3 regions of the Mesorhizobium sp. M2A.F.Ca.ET.042.01.1.1 genome follow, and region 2 is predicted to be linked to each of the others. Evidence: predicted binding sites of a transcription regulator. Region 2 holds the regulator's gene; each other region holds the start of a gene.
The links. The regulator LexA, encoded in region 2, represses DNA repair genes until DNA is damaged. The targets are predictions, from matches to a motif close to TGTTCNNNNTGTGTTCNG.
Positions count from the first base shown of each region.

Region 1: a site for LexA is predicted at 1,873-1,890, ahead of EOA23_RS30505 (UvrD-helicase domain-containing protein). Genes of this name have one in related genera too.
Region 3: a site for LexA is predicted at 1,521-1,538, ahead of dinB (DNA polymerase IV). Genes of this name have one in related genera too.

Region 1 covers NZ_RZRX01000319.1:97-5,350, reverse strand. The annotation lists partial or broken gene EOA23_RS30510 (glucose/quinate/shikimate family membrane-bound PQQ-dependent dehydrogenase) at 1-1,692, opposite strand, end outside; gene EOA23_RS30505 (UvrD-helicase domain-containing protein) at 1,931-4,615, shown strand; partial or broken gene EOA23_RS30500 (ABC transporter permease) at 4,625-5,254, opposite strand, start outside.
Region 2 covers NZ_RZRX01000064.1:775-14,104, forward strand. The annotation lists partial or broken gene EOA23_RS12260 (ComEC/Rec2 family competence protein) at 1-1,527, shown strand, start outside; gene lexA (transcriptional repressor LexA) at 1,521-2,255, opposite strand; gene kynU (kynureninase) at 2,709-3,956, shown strand; gene EOA23_RS12275 (alpha/beta hydrolase) at 4,016-4,846, shown strand; gene glp (gephyrin-like molybdotransferase Glp) at 4,890-6,095, opposite strand; gene moaC (cyclic pyranopterin monophosphate synthase MoaC) at 6,095-6,574, opposite strand; gene trpC (indole-3-glycerol phosphate synthase TrpC) at 6,577-7,389, opposite strand; gene trpD (anthranilate phosphoribosyltransferase) at 7,394-8,404, opposite strand; gene EOA23_RS12300 (peptidylprolyl isomerase) at 8,401-10,296, opposite strand; gene tpiA (triose-phosphate isomerase) at 10,440-11,207, shown strand; gene secG (preprotein translocase subunit SecG) at 11,369-11,875, shown strand; gene EOA23_RS12315 (L,D-transpeptidase family protein) at 12,092-13,222, shown strand.
Region 3 covers NZ_RZRX01000447.1:88-2,670, forward strand. The annotation lists partial or broken gene EOA23_RS33420 (aldose 1-epimerase) at 1-185, shown strand, start outside; gene dinB (DNA polymerase IV) at 192-1,454, opposite strand; gene EOA23_RS33430 (hypothetical protein) at 2,137-2,328, shown strand.

The DNA of each region.
Region 1 (5,254 bases), on a different contig from region 2:
GCCCTGCAGCGAGGGCGGCGTGTAGCGGCCCTCATAGCGCAATTTCTTCAACTCGATCCGGCAGGCCAGCTGATCGAACAGGGTGATGCCCCACATGTCGGCGCCGGTCAGCGGCTTCGGATTGAAGGAAAGGTCGGAGGCCGGCTGTGTCGGCGAGGCATGATCGCCCTCGATCGCGCCGCCGGGGGCCGGCACGTCCTTGACCGGAATGATCGGCTCGCCCGTGCGCCGGTCGAGCACATAGAGGTCGCCCTGCTTGGTCGGCCCGACCAGCGCCGGCACGATGCCGTTTGCCGTCGTGATGTCGACCAGTGACGGCTGCGCCGGCACGTCCATGTCCCACAGATCGTGATGCACGGTCTGCCGCACCCATCGCAATTGCCCGGTGTTGAGGTCGAGCGCGGTGATCGAGGAGGAGAACTTCTCGACATTGGCGCTGCGGCCCATGCCGAGCTGGTCCGGCGTCTGGTTGCCGAGCGGCACGTAAAGCAGCCCGAGCTTCTCGTCAGCGCTGGCGGTCGACCACATGTTGGGCGAGTTGTGTGTGTAGGTCTGCCCGGCGGGCAGCGGCGTCGTCACATCCGGATTGCCGGAATCCCAGTTCCACAGCAGCGCGCCGGTGTCGACGTCGAAGGCGCGGATGACGCCCGACGGCTCCTCGGTCGAGTAATTGTCGTTGACCGCGCCGCCGACGATGATCTTGCCGGCGACGATCAGCGGCGCCGAGGTCGAATAGTAATAGCCCGATTTCGGATAAGGCATATTGGCCATCAGGTTCAGCGTGCCGCCCTCGGCGAAGGACGGACACAACTGCCCGTTGGTGGCGTCGAGTGCGATCAGGCGAGCGTCCGAAGTCGGCAGGTAGACGCGCTGCGCGCAGGGCTGGCCGGCGGCGATCTTGGCATCGGCATAATAGGACACGCCGCGGCAGGTCTGGTGCTGGCGGTTGTTGTCGAGCTTGATCTTGGGATCGTAGCGCCACTTTTCCTTGCCGCTCGCGGCATCGATGGCGATGGCGAAGTTGTGCGGCGTGCAGATGAAGAGCGCGTCGCCGATCTTCAGCGGCGTCACCTGATAGGTCGTTTCGCCGATATCGTCGGGGCCTTTCACATCGCCGGTGCGGTAGGTCCAGGCTGGCTGCAACTTGGCGACATTGTCGGGCGTGATCTGGTCGAGCGGCGAATAGCGCTGTCCGAACGGCGTGCGGCCGTAGAAGTGCCACTCGCCGGCCGGCATGTCGCCGCCGAGATTGGCCGCCGCCGCCACCTTTTCGGTGCCGAGCGTGCCGGCGATATCGTGCGGATCGGCGGTCATCGAGTAACCGGCGACAGCGAGCGAGGCGAGCACCGCCAGGATTAGCGGCGCGCGGCCGTCGGGACCGCGCAGGCCCCGCCTTGCCCATGGGGTCAAAAGCCACAGCGCGATGAGCACGATGACGCCGCCGCGCGGACCGAGCTGCCACCAGTCGAAGCCGATCTCCCAGACTGCCCAGCACAAAGTGGCGAGCACGAACAGCGCGTAGAGCCAGAGCGAGGTCGATCTGCGCCTGAAGAGCAGCCAGGCGGTGATCAGGAAGACCAGGCCGGCGATCAGGTAGTACCAACTGCCACCCAGCGCGACGAGCCAGATGCCGCCGCCGCCGAGAATGAGACCGATGAGGAAGAGGACGAGGGAGGTGATGGTGACAGCCAAGACGGTGCTCCTTCGACTGTTGCGCGCATCAAGCAATTCCAGGAAAAGCGTGAAGCGTCTTTCCGTCCGGAACTGCGTCAAACAAGATAGAGCAGCTTGCGGGGTGCGACAGGCCCCGCCCTGCCGGCAGCTTTCCCCTCACCCGCTCCGGCTGTCAAGTTGATCCGGGACACGCGAAACTAGAACAAAACGTAGACAGTTCTGGTCTTTCGCTCCCGAATCACTACATTCGGGGGCGATGTCGGGCTTTTCCGAAGACATGCCTTTTTTCGATGAACCGAATGCGCGGCCGGCTGCGGCCCCGTCCGGCATAGCCGCGCGCGCCATGGCGGCGCGCAGCGGCCAGAACAGCGCGCCCGATTATCTGAAGGGCCTGAACCCGGAGCAGCGGCTCGCCGTCGAGACGACCGAAGGCCCGGTCCTGGTGCTGGCCGGCGCCGGCACCGGCAAGACGCGCGTGCTCACCACCCGCATCGCCCACATTCTTGCCACCGGCAGGGCCTTCCCGTCGCAGATCCTGGCCGTCACCTTCACCAACAAGGCCGCGCGCGAGATGAAGCAGCGCATCGGCCACCTGATCGGCGAAGGCAATGTCGAGGGCATGCCCTGGCTCGGCACCTTCCACTCGATCGGCGTGAAGCTGTTGCGGCGCCATGCCGAGCTTGCCGGACTGAAATCGGATTTCACCATACTCGACACCGACGACGTGGTGCGGCTGATCAAGCAGCTGATCCAGGCCGAGGGGCTGGATGACAAGCGCTGGCCTGCCAAGACCTTCGCCCAGATGCTCGACAACTGGAAGAACAAGGGCCTCGGCCCCGACGAGATTGCGGAAGGCGATGCGCGCAGCTTCGGCAACGGCAAGGGCCGCCAACTCTACAAGGCCTATCAGGAACGGCTGCAGACGCTGAATTCCTGCGACTTCGGCGACCTGCTCTATCACCCGATCCGCATCTTCCGCGCCTATCCGGACGTGCTGAAGGACTATCACCGCAAGTTCAAATACATACTGGTCGACGAGTACCAGGACACCAACACCGCGCAGTATATGTGGCTTCGCCTCCTGGCGCAGCGGCCTCAATCCTCCCCCCCTGAGGGGGAGGTGTCCGCGAAGGGGACGGGGGGGGTCGCCGCAGAAGGCACCGCCAAAACGTCGAGCACTGCCGCGAGGACCCCACCCGACCAGGCTTCGCCTGGCCACCCTCCCCTCAAGGGGGAGGGAAACCGGCGCCCCGCCACCGTAAACATCTGCTGCGTTGGCGACGACGACCAGTCGATCTATGGCTGGCGCGGCGCCGAGGTCGACAACATCCTGCGCTTCGACAAGGATTTCCCGGGCGCCACCATCATCCGGCTGGAGCGCAATTATCGCTCCACCGCGCATATCCTGGGCGCCGCCTCCCACCTCATCGCCCACAATGAGGGCCGCTTCGGCAAGACGCTGTTCACCGACCGCGACGACCCCGAGGACGACAAGGTACATGTCCATGCCGCCTGGGACTCGGAGGAAGAGGCGCGCGCCATAGGCGACGCCATCGAGGCCTATCAGCGGCAGAAGCATAACCTCAATGACATGGCGATTCTTGTGCGCGCGTCCTTCCAGATGCGCGCCTTCGAAGACCGCTTCATCACGCTGGGCTTGAATTACCGCGTCATCGGCGGTCCGCGTTTCTATGAGCGCCTGGAAATCCGCGACGCGCTGGCCTTCTTCCGCGTCGTCGCCAACAGCGGCGACGACCTCGCCTTCGAGCGCATCGTCAACGTGCCGAAGCGGGGGCTCGGCGAAGCCACCATCCGCCAGATCCACGACACCGCGCGCGCCATGCGCGTGCCGATGCTGGAGGCTGCGGCGACGCTCGCCGAAAGCGACGAGCTGAAGCCCAAGCCGCGCGCAGCACTCCGCGAGGTGGCCGCCAATTTCGAGCGCTGGCAGAAAGCGCTGGAAACCACCCCGCACACCGAGCTCGCCGAGACCATCCTCGAAGAGAGTGGCTACACCGACATGTGGAAGAACGACCGTTCCGCGGACGCGCCGGGGCGGTTGGAAAACCTCAAGGAGCTGATCCGCTCGATGGAGGAGTATGAATCGCTCCGCTCCTTCCTCGAGCATGTCGCGCTGGTCATGGACGCCGAGCAGAATGCCGAGCAGGATGCCGTCTCGATCATGACGCTGCATTCGGCCAAGGGCCTCGAATTCGAAACCGTTTTCCTGCCCGGCTGGGAGGAGGGCCTCTTCCCCCACCAGCGCGCGCTGGACGAAGGCGGTCGCTCCGGCCTGGAGGAGGAACGCCGGCTTGCCTATGTCGGCCTGACGCGGGCGAAGAAGAACCTGCACATCTGGTTCGTCTCCAACCGTCAGATCCACGGGCTGTGGCAATCGACCATCCCGTCGCGCTTCGTCGACGAGCTGCCGGAAACCCATATCGACATCGCCGAAGGCGGCAATAGCTACGGCGGCTACGGCAATCCCTATGGCGGCGACGCTTTTGCATCGGGACGCGGTGGCGGCCGGCAGAATCCTTACGGCGCCTCGCGCTTCGACAATGTCGGGGCGAAAGACCAGGGCAGCTTCTCCAACACCTATGCCACGCCCGGCTGGCAGCGCGCCCAGGCCAACCGCACCGAAGCGACCGACCGCAACTGGGGCACCCGCTCCGGCCATCAGGTCGAGCGCATCGGCTATGGCGAGACGGATAGCGGCTACGGCGCCGGCCGGACTAGTGTGAAGGGCCGTACTATCGAGGGCGAGCTGGTCGCCAAATCCGTCGCCGACACGCCATCCGCCTTCAATGTCGGCGACCGGGTATTTCACCAGAAATTCGGCAACGGCAACATCGCCGCCATCGAAGGCAACAAGCTCACCATCGACTTCGACAAGGCCGGCCAGAAACGCGTGCTGGACGGGTTTGTCGCGCCGGTGTGAGCGGTCTCCTCACCTGTACCTTGCCTGGTTCCATTTATGGCCGAGCAGCGACAGGATGATAATTAGCCCGTTGAAGAACTGGACGTAGAAGCCGCTGAGGCCCGCCGCCACCACGCCTGTCTGGATGAACGACACGGTGACCGCGCCGATCGCACCGCCGACGACGGTGCCGATGCCGCCCCAGGTCGGCGTGCCGCCGACGAATACCGAGGCGAGCACCGGCAGCAGATAGCCGTCGCCCGCCGTCGGCCACCAGGTGAAGTTGATCATCACCGAGAAGGTGCCGGCGATCGCGGCGCCTATGCCGGTGAAGACGAACACTTTCACCCGTACGAGCTTGACGTCGATGCCCATCTGCTTGGCGCTGTCGGGATTGTCGCCGACCACCTTCACCTGCGCGCCGAAGCGGTGCCGGTTGAAGAGCAGCGCCGAGAACACGACGAAGGCTATCGCCCAGAAGATCTGCACCGGGATGCCCCAGATCTGGCTGGAGAAGATCTTGTAGGCCGCGCTGTTGGCCAGATTGGTCAGCGCCGTCGACTTGCCCTCGTTGATGATCTGGATCAGGCCACGCAGCAGGAAATTCATGCCGAGCGTAGCGATCAGCGACGACAGCCCGCCATAGACGACCAGCGAGCC
Region 2 (13,330 bases):
GAGATCGCGGCGGCGCTGATTGTCGGCGTGCGCGCGGGCATTCCGGAAGCGATTAACGAGTCGATGCGACGGACCGGCATTTATCACATCATCTCGATCTCCGGCCTGCACATGGCGCTGGTGGCCGGCACGATCATGTTCCTGCTGCGCGGCGCCTTCGCGCTGTTTCCCGATTTCTCGTCCCGCCGCCCGGTGAAGAAATACGCCGCGGCGATCGCGCTGGCCTCGATCGCCGCTTACCTCGGCATCTCCGGCATCGTGGTGGCGGCCGAGCGAAGCTTCATCATGCTTGCGGTCATGCTTGTAGCGGTGCTCTTCGACCGCGCGGCGTTGACGATGCGCAACCTGGCGATCTCGGCGATTGCCGTCATCCTTGTCTCGCCACATGAAGTGGTCGGCCCGAGCTTCCAGATGTCCTTCGCCGCCACCGCGGCCCTGGTCGGCGCCTATGCCGGCTTTGCCGATTATCGCGCCGGCAAAACGACCGCGCCGCCGGTGAAGCGTTCGTTCCTGAGGTTCCTGTCCCGGAAACTGGCGGTTGGCGTGGGCGGCGCCGCTGTGACCTCGCTCGTCGCCGGCAGCGCGACATTGCTGTTTGCGATCTGGCATTTTCAGCGCGTGTCGCCGCTCAGCCTGCTCGCCAATCTGGCGGTCATGCCGATCGTCTCGCTGATCGTCATGCCGTTCGCCGTGTTGAGCGCGCTCGCCATGCCGTTCGGCTTCGACGGTCCCTTCCTCTATGTGATGGGCAAGGGCCTGACAGCGATGATCGCCATTTCGGCATGGATTTCCGAGCGCTCGCCCGTCGATGCCGTGGGATTGATCTCGATCCAGTCGGTGCTGCTGGCGACAATCGCGCTCGTCATCGCGACCATGGCCACCACCTGGCTGAGGCTCGCCGCTGTGCCCTTCGCGCTCGCCGCGCTGCTGGCGATCCCGCATGTGCGCACCCCGGACGTGCTGATCTCGGAGGACGCGCATCTCGTGGCGATGCCGATCGGCGGCGGCGAGCTTGCCGTCAACCGCGAACGCTCCAACGAGTTCACCACTGACAATTGGAAGCGGGCGCTGAAGGCCGAGGGCATCGTGCCGCCCGAGACATTCGCCAAGGACGCTCTCGATATCGCCGACCCGGTCGACCTGCCGCCCGGCTCGCCCTTCTACTGCACCGGCGACCTCTGCATTGGCCGGCATCCTTCCGGCGCGATCGTCGCGCTCGCCGAAAACCGCGACAGCGCACGGCCCGCCTGCGGTTTTGCCGACCTCATCGTCATCAACGATGCGACGGCCTACAATCCCTGTTGGGATCAGCGCGTGCTTGTCGTCACCAAGCGCCAACTGGCGCGTGACGGCAGCGCCGCCGTCTTCTTCGATCCACAATCGGCAACAGCGCGAGCAGCCATCCAATATGCGGTCGAAAAGCCATATCGGCCCTGGCACGAGCAGCGCAAATATACCCGCGAAGCGAGGGGACTGCCACCTTATGAAAAGCCTGAGAGGGCCAAGCCCTCGCAGCCGGATCAGTAGCGGCGGATCAGCCCGACGAGCTTGCCCTGTACCTTGACCCGATCCGGCCCGAAGATGCGGGTCTCGTAGGCCGGGTTGGCGGCCTCCAGCGCGATCGAGGCGCCCTTGCGGCGGAAGCGCTTGAGCGTTGCCTCCTCGTCATCCACCAGCGCCACCACGATCTCGCCCGGGCTTGCCGTGCTGACGTTGCGGATGATGACGGTGTCGCCGTCGAAGATGCCAGCCTCGATCATCGAGTCGCCCTTGACCTCCAGCGCATAGTGCTCGCCGCCCATGATCATGTCTGGCGGGACCGAGATCGAATGCGTTTGGTGCTGGATGGCGTCGATCGGCACACCGGCGGCGATGCGGCCCATCACCGGAATGGACACCGCTGAAGCGGCGTCGTCATCATTGCTGGGTGTCGGCGTACGCGAGGGCGCTGCCGGCTTGACCTGGCGGCTTAGATTGCCCTGACCGCCCTGGATGACGCTTGGCGAAAATTTCTTCGCGGCATTCAGGCCGGGCGCGATCGAGTCGGGCAGGCGCAAGACCTCCAGCGCGCGCGCCCGGTTCGGTAGCCGGCGAATGAAACCGCGTTCTTCCAGCGCCGTGATCAGCCGATGAATGCCGGACTTCGAGGCGAGGTCGAGCGCTTCCTTCATCTCGTCGAAGGATGGAGGGATCCCGCTCTCCTTCAGGCGTTCATGGATGAACATCAGGAGTTCATGTTGTTTGCGCGTCAGCATTGGCGGCCCCCACGGGTTCCGAAACCAGAATCAGAAAAACAAACCCAGAACAAACACTATCTGTTCCAGTTGTGTTCCGCAACCGTTTAAAGTTTAATGAATTTCTTAAGGCTGCCGAAAGAATGTTGCATCGGACGCTGCCCGGCCGCCACCGGTTGGGCTGTGTCATTGATTCCGCTCGATTTTGCAATTCTCCTTATGCTGAAATTGAGAGCCGACATCGTCGCGAAGGTGCTGAAGGGATCCCGTCAGCTGACGCAACCATGTGCCGTACCGTGAACGAAACGAACTCAAAATGCCAACCTTGGCTACGATTCCGATCCTCAGCCTTTGCCGTCTATGGACCAGCTAACATAGGACAGAAGGTTCTTGCCGGGTTGCGGACGGTGATGGGACAACCGTTGGCCGCCGGAGGGATGTAGCGGCCTGGGTCGAAATGGAGGCGGTAGCACAATGAGGGGAATTCCCGATCTTGCCGAGGTCGAGGCGATGGATGCCGCGGACCCGCTGCGCCCCTTGCGCGATCGCTTCGTCCTGCCGGAAGGGGTGATTTATCTCGACGGCAATTCGCTGGGCGCTGCTTCAATCAATGTCTTCAACGAGATCGAGACGGCCGCGAAGCAGGAATGGGCGCAGGATCTCATCCGTGCCTGGAACACCGCCGGCTGGTTCGACATGCCTGTCAAGCTGGGCGACCGGCTCGGGCGTCTGATCGGCGCCGCGCCTGGCCAGACTGTGGTATGCGACACCACCTCGATCAACATCTACAAGGTCCTGCATGCGGCGCTCGCAATGCGACCGGACCGCCCGGTGATCGTCGCCGAAGGCGACAGCTTTCCGACCGACCTCTACATGGCGGAGGGGGTGTCCTCGACGCGGCCCGGCACGGTGCTGCGGCTCGAAGGCGTCGATGCGCCGACGATCGAGGAACTGATCGACGACCGTGTCGCGGTCATCCTGGTCAACCACGTCAATTACAAGTCCGGCCGGTTGCGCGATATGGCGGCCCTGACCCGCAAGGCCCATGACGCTGGCGCGTTGATCGTCTGGGACCTCTGCCACACGGCCGGCGCCCTGCCGGTGGATCTCGATGGCTCGAATGCCGATTTCGCGATCGGCTGCACCTACAAATATCTCAATGGCGGACCGGGCGCGCCGGCCTTCATCTACGGCGCCACTCGCCATCATCCCCACATCAGCCAGCCGCTCAGCGGCTGGTGGGGCCATGCCCGGCCCTTCGCGTTCGAGCAGGGTTATGCCGCCGGCTCAGGCATCCGGCGATTCCTGTGCGGGACGCAGCCGGTGTTGTCGATGCGGGCGCTGAAAGGTTCGCTGGATCTCTGGGACGAAGTCGACATGACGGCCGTGCGCGAGAAAAGCGTCGCGATGACGGATCTGTTCATCCGGCTTGTCGAAGCCAGATGCGGCGCTTTCGGTCTCCAGCTGGAAAGCCCGCGCAACGGGGCCGAGCGCGGCAGCCAGGTGTCGTTCGCCCATCCGCATGGTTACCAGGTGATGCGCGCCTTGATCGAGCGTGGCGTGATCGGCGATTTCCGCGCTCCGTCGACCGTCCGTTTCGGCTTCACGCCGCTCTATGTCGGCTACCGGGACGTCTGGGACGCCGTCGAGGTGCTGGAAGACATCCTGCGCACGGGCGCCTGGCAGGAGGCGCGCTATGCGATCAAGGAGGCCGTCACCTGACTTCGAATGGCATGCCGAACAAAGACAACTCGAAATCGATCTGATCGCGGGAGGGGCCGGTGCTGGGACACCGCATTGTCGACTGGGATGACGCCTACGCCAACGGCGCGAACATCGCTGGGGGCGACCGCTGGCCGGCGGCCTGGGACGGCCCAGCTCAGGCATTTCGCGAAAAGCTGTTGGCGCAGGGCAGGGCGCGGCTCGACATCGTCTATGGCGAGGCGCCGCGCAGCCGGTTCGATCTCTTCCTTCCGCCTGCCGCATCGAAGGGGCTCGTCGTGTTCATCCATGGCGGCTACTGGATGGAATCGGACAAGACATCCTGGTCGCATCTGGCCGCCGGCGCTGTCGGTCGCGGCTTTGCCGTCGCCATGCCTTCCTATACGCTGTGCCCGCGGACCAGGATCGGCGGCATCGTCAATGAAGTCGCGGCCGCGATCGGCAAGGCGGCGGCCATGGTCGATGGCCCGCTGATGCTGACCGGTCACTCGGCCGGCGGACATCTCGCCAGCCGGATGGTGACGACGACTTCGCCGCTGGGCGCCATGGTGGCGAAACGCATACGCATGGTCGTTTCGATTTCAGGCCTGCACGACCTTCGGCCGTTGATGTTCACGGCTTTGAACGAGACGCTGAACATCGACGAGCGGGAAGCGTTGAGCGAAAGCCCGGCGCTGCTGCGGCCCGTGCAAGGAACCCGCATCACCTGTTGGGTCGGCGGTGGCGAGCGCTCGGAGTTCCTGCGCCAGAGCGCCTTGCTCGCCAACATCTGGACCGGGCTTGGCGCCGCTGCCCAGTCAGTTGTCGAGCCGGATCGGCATCATTTCAACGTCGTCGATGGTCTCGCAGATCCGGAGCATCCCCTGACCCGAACGCTGGTGGACGAATAACTATCGACGTCGCCGATTATGAACGACCGGCGTTGTCGATCTATCAGCGCAGCATAAGCACGCTGCATTCGGCGCCAACCTCCGCGGCTAACGCGAAGGGCTCGCGCAAGATCAGGCCGTTGGCGTCGGCGAGCATCCTGAGCATCGAGGAGTCCTGGATGCCGAAAGGCGTCGCGACCAGCGTGCCGGCGTCTTCGCGCACCACGGCGCGAACATAGTCCTGCCTGAGATCGTTGGCCGGCATCGCGGCGCCCAGCCTGGCCGTTCGCACGTCCTGCCTGAAATTGCGGCCGCCGAGCCGGGCAAGCAGCGGCTTCAGGAAGAGCTGCGAGCAGACGATGCTGGCCACCGGATTGCCTGGGAGGCCGATGCAGCGGACATTGCCAAGCCGGCCGAACATCAACGGTTTGCCGGGGCGCATGGCGATCTTCCAGAAGTCGAGCCGCATGCCTTCCCCGGTCAGCACGTCATGGATCAGGTCGTGGTCGCCGACCGAGGCGCCGCCGAGCGTGACGATGACATCGGCGCCCGCCTGGACCGCTTTCCTGACCAGCGCGGCGATCGCCTCCTTGCGGTCGGCGGCGATGCCGAGATCGAGCGCCCGCGCGCCGACCGACTGGGCGGCGGCGGCAACGCCATAGCCATTGGAGGAAATGATCTGATCTGGGCCGAGCGCGCTGCCCGGCGGCAGCAATTCATCGCCGGTGGCGATGATCGCGACCAGCGGCTGGCGCACGACATTCAAGGCAGGGTGGTTGGCCGAGGCCGCCAGCGAAAGAGCCGCCGCATCGAGCAAGCGACCTTTTTCGAGCAGCACATCGCCCTCGCCGAAGTCGAGCCCGCGGCGGCGCACATTGCGGGCTTCGGCGGTCGGCTCCATCACCTCGATCTTGCCGCCACCTAAGTCGCGGACGTTTTCCTGGATGACGATGGTGTCGGCGCCTTCAGGCAGCGGCGCGCCGGTGAAGATGCGCACGGCCTGGCCTTCGCCGACTGTTCCGGAGAAGCCGCGCCCGGCAGGCGCCATGCCTATCACTTCCAGTTGCGCCGGCGCTGAAGCGACGTCGGCGGAACGCGCAGCATAACCATCCATCGCCGAGGCGTTGAAGGGCGGCTGCGTGCGCAGCGCCACAACCGGTTCCGCCAGGACCCGCCCGGCCGCGTCCGCCAGCGGAATGCTTTCGCCCGGCAAAGGCGCTGCGCCGTCGAGCAGGCGCGCGAGCGCTTCGGCGACCGGTACCAGCGCCATCAGGCATCCGCCTTGTAGTCACCGGATTTGCCGCCGGTCTTCTCGACCAGCCGGACACCGGAAATCACCATGCCGCGATCCACCGCCTTGGCCATGTCGTAGATGGTGAGGCAGGCGACCGAGGCGGCGGTCAGCGCTTCCATCTCCACGCCGGTCTTGCCTGTGACGCGGGCGAGCGCTGTGACCTTGAGGCCGGGCAGCGAATGGTCCGGCTCGATCTCGACGGCCACTTTGGTCAGAAGCAGCGGATGGCAAAGCGGGATCAGCGCATGCGTCTTCTTCGCCGCCATGATCCCGGCGATGCGGGCGGTGCCCAGCACATCGCCCTTCTTGGCGTCGCCGGCCAGAATCATCTCCAGCGTTTCGGGCCGCATCGAGACAAAACCCTCGGCGATTGCCGTACGGGTCGTTTCGGCCTTGTCGCCGACATCGACCATATTGGCTTCGCCCTTGGCGCCGAGGTGGGTGAGGGCGGGCATTCTCAAACGGCCTCGGCCGCTGCCTTGCCTGTCAGCAGAAGCTTGGTCGCGGCAGCTACGTCAGCCTGCCGCATCAGGCTCTCGCCGACGAGGAAAGTACCGATCTTGCTCTTCTCCAACCGGCGGCAATCCTGATGCGTGAAGATGCCGCTCTCGCTGACCAGCAGCCGATCCGCCGGCACCATGGCGGCCAGGCGCTCCGAAACGTCGAGGCTGGTCTGGAAGGTTCTGAGATCACGGTTGTTGATGCCGATCAGCCGCGAAGACAAAGTAAGCGCGCGCTGCATCTCATTCTCATCATGCACCTCGATCAGTGCGTCCATGCCGAGCTCGAAGGCGGTCGCTTCGAGCTCGCTGGCCAGCGCGTCGTCGACGCTCGCCATGATGATGAGGATCGCATCGGCGCCCCAGGCGCGTGCTTCATGGACCTGATAGGGATCGAACAGAAAATCCTTGCGGAGGGCCGGCAGGCGCACCGCTGCGCGCGCGGCCGTCAGGAATTCCGGAGCGCCCTGGAAAGACGGTGCGTCGGTCAGCACCGAAAGGCACGCGGCGCCACCTTGCTGATAGGCCTTGGCCAACGCCGGCGGATCGAAATCGGCACGGATCAACCCCTTGGAAGGGCTGGCCTTCTTGATTTCGGCGATCAGCGCGAAGCTCCCCGCTGTTCGCTTCGCCTCGAGCGCCGCCAAAAAACCGCGCGTCCCACCGGCATCCTTTGCCCGCGCCTTGATCTCGGCCAGCGGTATTTTCGCCTTCGCCGCCGCGATCTCTTCGCGCTTATAGGCTTCGATCTTGCGCAGGATGTCCGACAAGGCCTTATCCGTTCGAAATCTCGACGAGCTTGTCCAGCACCGCAAGGGCGCGGCCGCTGTCGATCGCTTGCGCTGCCGCCGCGATGCCGTCGGCAAGCGTCGTCGCCTTGCCGGCCACAACCAGACCGGCGCCGGCGTTCATCAGCACCGTGTCGCGATAGGCGCCGGCGGCGCCACCCAACATATCGCGCAGTTGCCTGGCGTTGTAGGCCGCGTCGCCGCCGCGCAGCTCTTCCTTGGTGTGCCGCTTCAGCCCGACGGCTTCCGGCGTCAGGGTGAAGGTGCGGATCTCACCGCCGGCAAGCTCCGCAACCTGCGTCTCGCCCGTGGTCGTGATCTCGTCATAGCCGTCGCCATGGACGACCCAGGCGTGCTCGGCGCCTAGCGCCTTCAGCGTCTCGGCCACCGGCATGATCCATTCCGGCAGGAAGACGCCGACCATCTGGCGGCTGACGCCGGCGGGGTTCGACAGCGGTCCGAGCAGATTGAAGATGGTGCGCGTGCCAAGCTCGACGCGGGTCGGCCCGACATGCTTCATCGCCGGATGATGCGCCGGCGCGAACATGAAGCCGACGCCGGCCTCGTGGATGCAGCGGCCGATCATTTCCGGCGAGATATCTATTCTGACGCCCAGCGCCGTCAGCACATCGGCGGAGCCGGTCAGCGAGGACAGGCCGCGATTCCCGTGCTTGGCGACCGGCACGCCGGCGGCGGCGATGACGAAGGCCGAAGCAGTCGAGATGTTGACCGAGTGCGAATTGTCGCCGCCGGTGCCGACGATGTCGATGGCGCCCTGCGGCGCCTCGACGCGCAGCATCTTGGCGCGCATCGTGGCGACCGCGCCGGATATCTCGCCCACGGTCTCGCCGCGCACGCGCAGCGCCATCAGGAAGCCGCCGATCTGGCCGGGCGTCGCATCGCCCGACATGATGATGTCGAACGCCTCGCGTGCTTCCTCGAAGGAAAGCGCGGTGCCGGTGGCGACCTTGGCGATATGTGTCTTCAGCGCGCTCATCGTGTCTGTGCTTGCGAAACGGCGTTCGGATCGATGCGAACGTCATATTGCGACTGCAGCTGCGCCACCAGCTGGTCGAGCAGGTCGTCGGACATGCCGGCACCGAAGGATTTCTGCGCCTCGTCCGGCACCGTGCTGCCGTCGGCGCCGGCCGGCTCGAAGACCTCGGCGACCTTGAACAGGATCTGGCCGTCGCCGGTGGGCGAGGGGATCAGGCCGGTGCCGCCTTCGCCGACGCCGAACATGGCCGCGGCACCCTCCTTGCCGAAATCGGCGTCGTCGGCTTCGCGCTTCAGGCCACGCTTGGTCTGTTTCTCGAGCTTGAGCTCGCCGGCGATGACGTCGAGCGTGGTGCCGGCCTTAAGGCGCTTCTCGAGCTCCTGCGCCTTCGCGTCGAGCCGCTTGTCGGTCTCGGCTTCCGTCCAGTCGGCCACGACCTTCTTGCGGACCTCATCCAGCGTGCGGTCGCGCGCCGGCGTGATCGACTGCACCTCGTAGAAGACGAAACCGTTGTCGGCGGTCGTCAGGCCTTCATTCTCGGTATTGGGCTCGGCCGCGAACACCGACTTGATGAGATCGGCCGATTGCGGCAGGTCGTTGACTACGGTGCCGTCCGGCCGCTGGCCGGTGCGGTCGATGGCGTCGATGGTGACGACCTTGAGCTTCAGCTTGTCGGCGGCCTGGGCAAGCGAGGCGCCCGAGGCGCGGGTATCCTCGTAACTATCATGCACGTCGAGCAGGATACGGCTTGCCTCGCCGAGCGCCAGGTCCTTGCGGATCTGAGCGGACACTTCCGAAAGCGGCTTCACGACTTGCGGCTTGATCTCCGTGACGCGCAGGAGCACGGGACCGAAAGCGCCCTGGACGACCTGGCTCACCTCGTTGGCATTGAGCGAGAAGGCCGCGTCGGCGACCGCCTTGTCGGCGATCTTGTCCTTGGACAGCGTGCCGAGCAGCGTGTCGGCCTGCGTCTTGCCTTCGGCGGTGACGAGCTTGTCGAAGGTGGCGCCGGCCTTCAGCGAATCCAAAGCCGCCTTGGCCGCATCCGGCGTCTTGAACACCAACTGCTCGATGGTGCGCATCTCGGGCGTCGTGTAGCGCGCGATATTCTTCTTGTAGTCCTCGCTCACCTGCTGGTCTGTCACCGCCGACGGGTCCGCGATGTCCTGCGGTTCCAGCCGGACATAGGAGAACTTGCGGTATTCCGGCGCGGCGTAGTTCTTCTTGTTGGCGTCGAAATAGGCGTTGAGGGCGCTGTCGGACGGCGCCTCGATCGGCTGCACCAGCGTTTTCGGCAGCACCAGATAGTCGATCGTGCGGTCCTCGCCGCGATAGAGCGAGACCGCCTTGAGGAAGGTCTGCGGCACTTTCAGCCCGTCGGAGATCGCCTCGACGATCTGCTGGCGCACGGCCACCTGCGAGCGGTTCTTGAGATAATCCTCGGGCCGCATGTTGAGCTGGCGAAGGAGGTATTCGAACGTCCGGCGATCGAACTGGCCGCTCGGGCCCTTGAAAGCCGGATCCTCGCGCGTCAGCTCGGCCAGCCGGTCCTTGGAAAGGCCGAGGCCAAGCTTGCGCGCCTGTTCATCGAGCACGGCGCCCGACACGAGCTGCGCCAGCACCTGGTTGTCGACGCCGAGCAGCTTGGCCTGTTCCTGGGTGACGCGCTGGCCATATTGCTGGGAAAGCAGGCTGAGCTGGCGATCATAGGCGAGGCGGTACTCGTTGATCGAGACCTCGGTGCCGCCGGCGGTGATCACCGCGTGATGACCGCCCAGCACGCCACCCACCATGCGTGTGGTGGCGCCCCAGGCGAGGAAACTCACCACCAGCAAGGACAGCAACGCCTTCGCGACCCAGGTACCCGCCGCGCTTCTCAATATACCAAGCATGCATACTTCCGAGTTTTGCGCATTTTCGCATGCGCCGAGTCTGAAACAAGCGCAATAGCGCCCTTCCGGTCCACTGTCGATTGCTTTGTGACCTGATTTTGGTAGTGAGGGCGCTGCTTAATGTCGCTCGGAGAACGCGTCCCATGACCCCTGGAATCCGCCCCCTTGTCGCCGGCAACTGGAAAATGAACGGCACCAGCGCCTCGCTCAACGAGCTGCGGTCGATTGGCAACGGGTTCATGAGCGGCCTCGACGCCGAGACCGAAGCGCTGGTGTGCGTGCCGGCGACGTTGCTCCAGCGCGCCGCCGAGATCCTGTCGCGCACGCCGGTGCGGGCCGGTGGAGAGGATTGCCATCCCAAGGAGAACGGCGCCTTTACCGGCGAGATTTCCGCCGAGATGCTGAAGGACGCCGGCGCGAGCCACGTCATTGTCGGCCATTCCGAGCGCCGCGAACTGTTCGGCGACAACGATGCGACGGTCCATGCCAAGGCATCGGCAGCCTGGCGGGCAGGGCTGGTGGCCATCATCTGCATCGGCGAGACGCGCGCCGAACGCGAGGCTGGCGCCACGCTCGATGTCCTGTCGCGCCAACTCGAAGGATCAGTTCCGACCAGCGCTACCGCTGCGAACACCATCATTGCCTATGAGCCGGTGTGGGCGATCGGCACCGGCTTAACCCCGACGGCGGCCGACGTCGCCGAGGCGCATGCGCATATCCGCGGCAAGCTGACCGGCTTGCTCGGCGATGCCGCGGCCAGGATGCGCATTCTCTATGGCGGCTCGGTCAAGCCGTCCAACGCGGTGGAACTGCTCGGCGTCGAGAATGTCGACGGCGCGCTGGTCGGCGGCGCCAGCCTGAAGGCGGCCGACTTCCTCGCGATTGCGGAAGCCTACATGAATATCTCCTAGAGACCGTCACCTCGGCTTCAGCGGCATAAATCGTTGTATTGGCCGCATTGCTTCCCATATTCCCGGCCACGGGCTTGGAAATGCCGCCAAAGCATTGTAAGGAGCCGCCTCCAAAACACCGGTCGTATGCGCGGCAGCGCTTGGCCTCGCCAGGATAAATTATGGAAACCGTACTGATCGTCATCCACCTCATGGTCGTGCTCGCCCTTGTCGGCGTGGTGCTGCTGCAGCGCTCCGAAGGCGGCGGTCTGGGCATCGGCGGCGGTTCCGGTTTCATGACGGCGCGCGGCGCTGCCAATGCGCTGACCCGCGCGACCGCGATCCTGGCGGCTGCGTTCTTCGTCACTTCGCTGGCGCTGTCGATCCTTGCCCGTTACGGCGAGAAGCCGATCGACATTCTCGACCGGCCTGCGACGTCGAGCCAGGGCAGCGGCGTGCTCAACCAGCTGCCGGGTTCCAATGGGCCGGTGGGCACCTCCAAGCCCGCGTCTCCGGCCAGCGGTACGACTCCCGCAGCTCCGTCGGGCGGTACGACAACCACGACGCCTCTTGCCAACGGCACCATGGCGCCTGCGCCGGCTCCGGCGACAACGGCTGCTCCGGCTGCGCCGGCGCCTGCAGCCAACGGCGTCACCTTGCCGGTCACGCCGCAGGTTCCGAACCAGTAGCCGGCCAAGGAAACCGGGCCGCGATCTGTGGTTCTTTGAACACAGTCGCGGCAAATGCGCGTCCGATCACAAAGATTCAACCGGGCGTGGCGCCTGCCTCAGCTTGAGGCGATGACGGCTAATCGATTATAGATTGCCCGCGGCACTTTATCGGCGTCCTTGGGGGGCGCCGGGCGATGCCGTGGGCAACTTGCTTTTGACAATCGGATCTTCGCCATGCAGCTTCGCAGCTTCATCCTCCTGGGAGTCTGTGCCGTCCTCGGCATGGGCTCCGCGGCCTTTGCCGGACCGGCAAACCTGGCCACTTCCCCGTCGGTAGAGACGACCGACGCAATTCCGGTCGTCGCCGCCAAGAGCGACGCATCGCAGCTGAGGCTTCTCAAGAAGAAGAAAAACCCGACTTCGGACGACCTTGCGCAGATCAGCAAGCTCGAGGCCAAGATCGTGGCCGACAAGGAAGCCGCCAAGCAGAAGGCGCTCGAGGCTCGCAAGTTGGCGATGCGCGAGGCGGCAAAGGCCAAGGCAGACGCGGCGCGCCAGGAATGGCTCGCCAAGAAGGGCGGCGGGGCGGCCGCATCTGAAGTCGCCGACGCCAAACCGGCCAAGAAGACCACCAACATCCTTGCGCCGCTGGAGCCGATAGCGCCGCTCGTTCCGGTCAAGGCCGAGGAGCCGATCCCGGCGGAAGCCATGAACATTACCGCCACCGGCAACAACGGTGAATTGCGCAGTGAGCAGCCCGGCCAGAAGCAGACGAGCAGCGGTGGGCTGTTCGCAGGCCTGTTCGGCGGCGCCTCGGTGTCCTCGATCAGCTATCTGCCAGAGACACGCGCGCTCGATTCGGCGTTGGCCAAGAAGGACGCCAAGCGGCCCTTCAAGGTGAAGCCGGAATTCGTGCCGCAGGACGTCACGTTCACCGGCTATGAGCCGGGTACCATCGTGATCGACACCAGCGCCCGTCGCCTCTACCTCGTCGAGTCGTTTTCCACTGCGCGCCGCTATGCCATCGCTGTCGGCCGCGAAGGGCTGCAGTTCAAGGGCACCGTGGCGGTCGGCGACAAGCAGGAATGGCCGCGCTGGATCCCGACGCTCGACATGCAGAAGCGCGAGCCGAAGCATTACGGCCAGTACAAGGACGGCATGCCCGGCGGCGGCGAGAACCCGCTCGGCGCGCGCGCCATCTACCTCTATGACGGCAAGAAGGACACGCATCTGCGCATCCACGGCACGATCGCGCCGAACTCGATCGGAACCAGCGCCTCCAACGGCTGCTTCCGCATGATCAACGAGCACGTCATGGATCTCTACAGCCGCGTCAAGATCGGCACCAAGGTCGTTATTATCTAACGATTTCCATCATACTGCCAAAAGGGCCGGCACCGCCGGCCCTTTTGTTTTGACTGAATCCAAGGCTGTTCCTTGTGGAGCATGATCTTTCCCGAAAACCGGTTTCCA
Region 3 (2,583 bases), on a different contig from region 2:
CCGTCTCGCCGGAGCTTGGCGTCTACATCCTCTATTCGCCGTCGCCCGATGCCGGCTTCTTCTGCTTCGAGCCGGTCTCGCACGCGGTCGATGCGCATCATGGCGAGGGGCTGACGGTGCTCGACGATGGGCAAACGATGAGCGCGACGATGCGGCTGGACTGGGCAGTGTTGGAGACGGATTGAGAACCTCTACAGCTCCTTCTCGGCCAGTTCCCTGAATCCATCCGGCACCGAGCGCGGGCCTTCCAGCGCCACCGTGCCGTAGCCGACGGCTTCCTTGCCGAAGCGCTGGCGGATCTTGTCGATGGCGCGGTCGGCGCCGAAGCGGGCGAGACCCTTGCTGCTGCCGGGCTTCCGCTTCTCATCCGTCAGGCCGAGCGGCAGTTCGAGCTGCAGCTCGGCATGCTCCTCCAGATGCGAGACCGAAATGGCGAGCAGTGAGATTTCCCGTTCGCCCGGATGGGCGGCCAGCACGCCGCGCACCAGCTCCTCGGCGATCTCGGCCAGCATCACTGTCGCCTGGATCGGCTGCTCCAGCGTCACCGAGCGGGTGACGGCGCGCAGATCGGCGAAGCGCACCCGCACCGTCACCGTTCGGCCGGGCCGGTCCTTGGCGCGCAGGCGGCTCGCCACGCGATCGGCCAGATGCAGCAGCGTCGGCACGAAGACGCGCGGCACCGCCGGCTTCCTGCCAAGCGCCGATTGCGCGCCGGCCGAATGCGCGCGGCGATGCGTCTCGAGCTTGCGCGGGTCGCGGTTCCAGGCGAGCGCGGCGAGCTTCTGGCCGGCGGCGTGGCCGATCAGCCGCTCCAACGCGCCGCTATGAGTGCGCGCCAGCTGGCCGATGGTCTCGACGCCGATCTCGGCCAGCCTCGCCTTGGTCGCCGGGCCGACGCCCCACATCAGCGTAACGGGTAGGTCGTGCAGGAAGGCGAGCTCGGTGCCGGGCTCGACCACCACCAGCCCGTCGGGCTTGGCCACCTGCGAGGCGATCTTGGCGAGGTGCTTTGTCCGCGCCACGCCGATCGAGATCGGCAGGCCGAGCTCGGCCTTCACGCGCTCGCGGATTTTCCGCGCGATCTCCTGCGGCGGCCCGAACAGATGCGTGCAGCCGGCGACGTCGGCGAAGGCCTCGTCGATCGAGATGCGCTCGACCACCGGCGTGAAATCGTCGAGCACCTTGATCGCGGCGTCGCCGAGGCGCTGGTACTCCGAAAAATGACCGCCGACGAAGATGAGCTGCGGGCAGAGCTCGCGCGCCTTGCGGCCGGGCATGCCGCCGCGCACGCCAAACACCTTGGCTTCATAGGAAGCCGCCAGCACCACGCCGCCGCCGACGGCGATCGGCTTGCCGCGCAATGACGGGTCGAGCAATTGCTCGACCGAGGCGTAGAAGGCGTCGAGATCGGCATGGAGAATGGTGGCGGCCGCGGCGTTATTCGTGGCGGCCATCGCGCGCTCCCATGGCCATTTGTGTGGCATTGCAGCATTAGCTGCGTCTTTTGTAAGGGGAATTAGTAGAACATAAAGAGAACAAAAGAAGCTCGCTGTCAAGCCGCCACGCTTGAGCGTGCAAGTTTCCACAACCTGAAGCCACAGCCGCGGGTAGAGGTCAGCTTGCACGATCACCCGTGAAGGAGATCGTGCGAACTTCACAGGAGGCGGTCCGCGCGCCCGCCAAGACGCGTGTCGAGATCGTGCGGCTGCCGGGCTACACGTGGTTTCCCTCCCATGTGAAGCGGCGCCTGACGTTGCGATCATCTGCGACCGCAACCGGATTCATACACCTTATTATGAGGGTCTGCTAATATATTGAGCGCTCCCGGCGCTCGAAGAATTTGAAAGATTTTTTTGGCGCCTTATCGGAAGTTAATGCGGAACCTTGTCGCCGCTGCTTTCCTGTTCTCGCGCTGGCACGGCGGTGGTTGAGGGACCCATCCGTTTTCGCCCGACAGGGAGAATTCGATGCGACCTCGGCAACAATCAAGGCGATATCATCGCGGCCTCGTGCGTTCCCCCATCAGCATCATGCCGAACCTGTTCCAGCGCTGGCCAAGCGCCGCGGCGGCGCGACATGGCCGGCGAGGGGGGAGGACCTTGGGCGGGGACAATCGACAACCACCAGGAGGAAACCATGCTTGATCAAGCCGTCAAAGCCTATTCGCGTCCGCCGGTCATTGCCGCTCGCCGCGGGTCGCCGGCGCTTCGCCAATGCTGCGACAGCTACATCTGTCCGGTCTGCACGCAGGTCGTCGAACTGACGGATTATCGCCAGGTGCTTTGGCACCAGCAGCCCGGCCATCAGCCGATGGACCTCGAGGCCTGATTCTACCTTGAATTTGGAAGGAGCAGTTGGAACGACCAGTCAAAAAGGCGGAACCGTCAGCAGGCCGTGTCTTCTCTCCCTCCGCCGATTTTGATGGCCGGGCAACGGCAGCCGAAAGCGATTGTTCCGGCCTTCGGGCGACGGTCCGAGGCCTTGTTCGGACTGAAGTCTCAGCCGCCGAACGCAGAGGCCCGAGGTGCCGATTTTCAAGAAACAACAGCGCCATCAATTCATTTGGTTAGCAAGCCGCCGGAC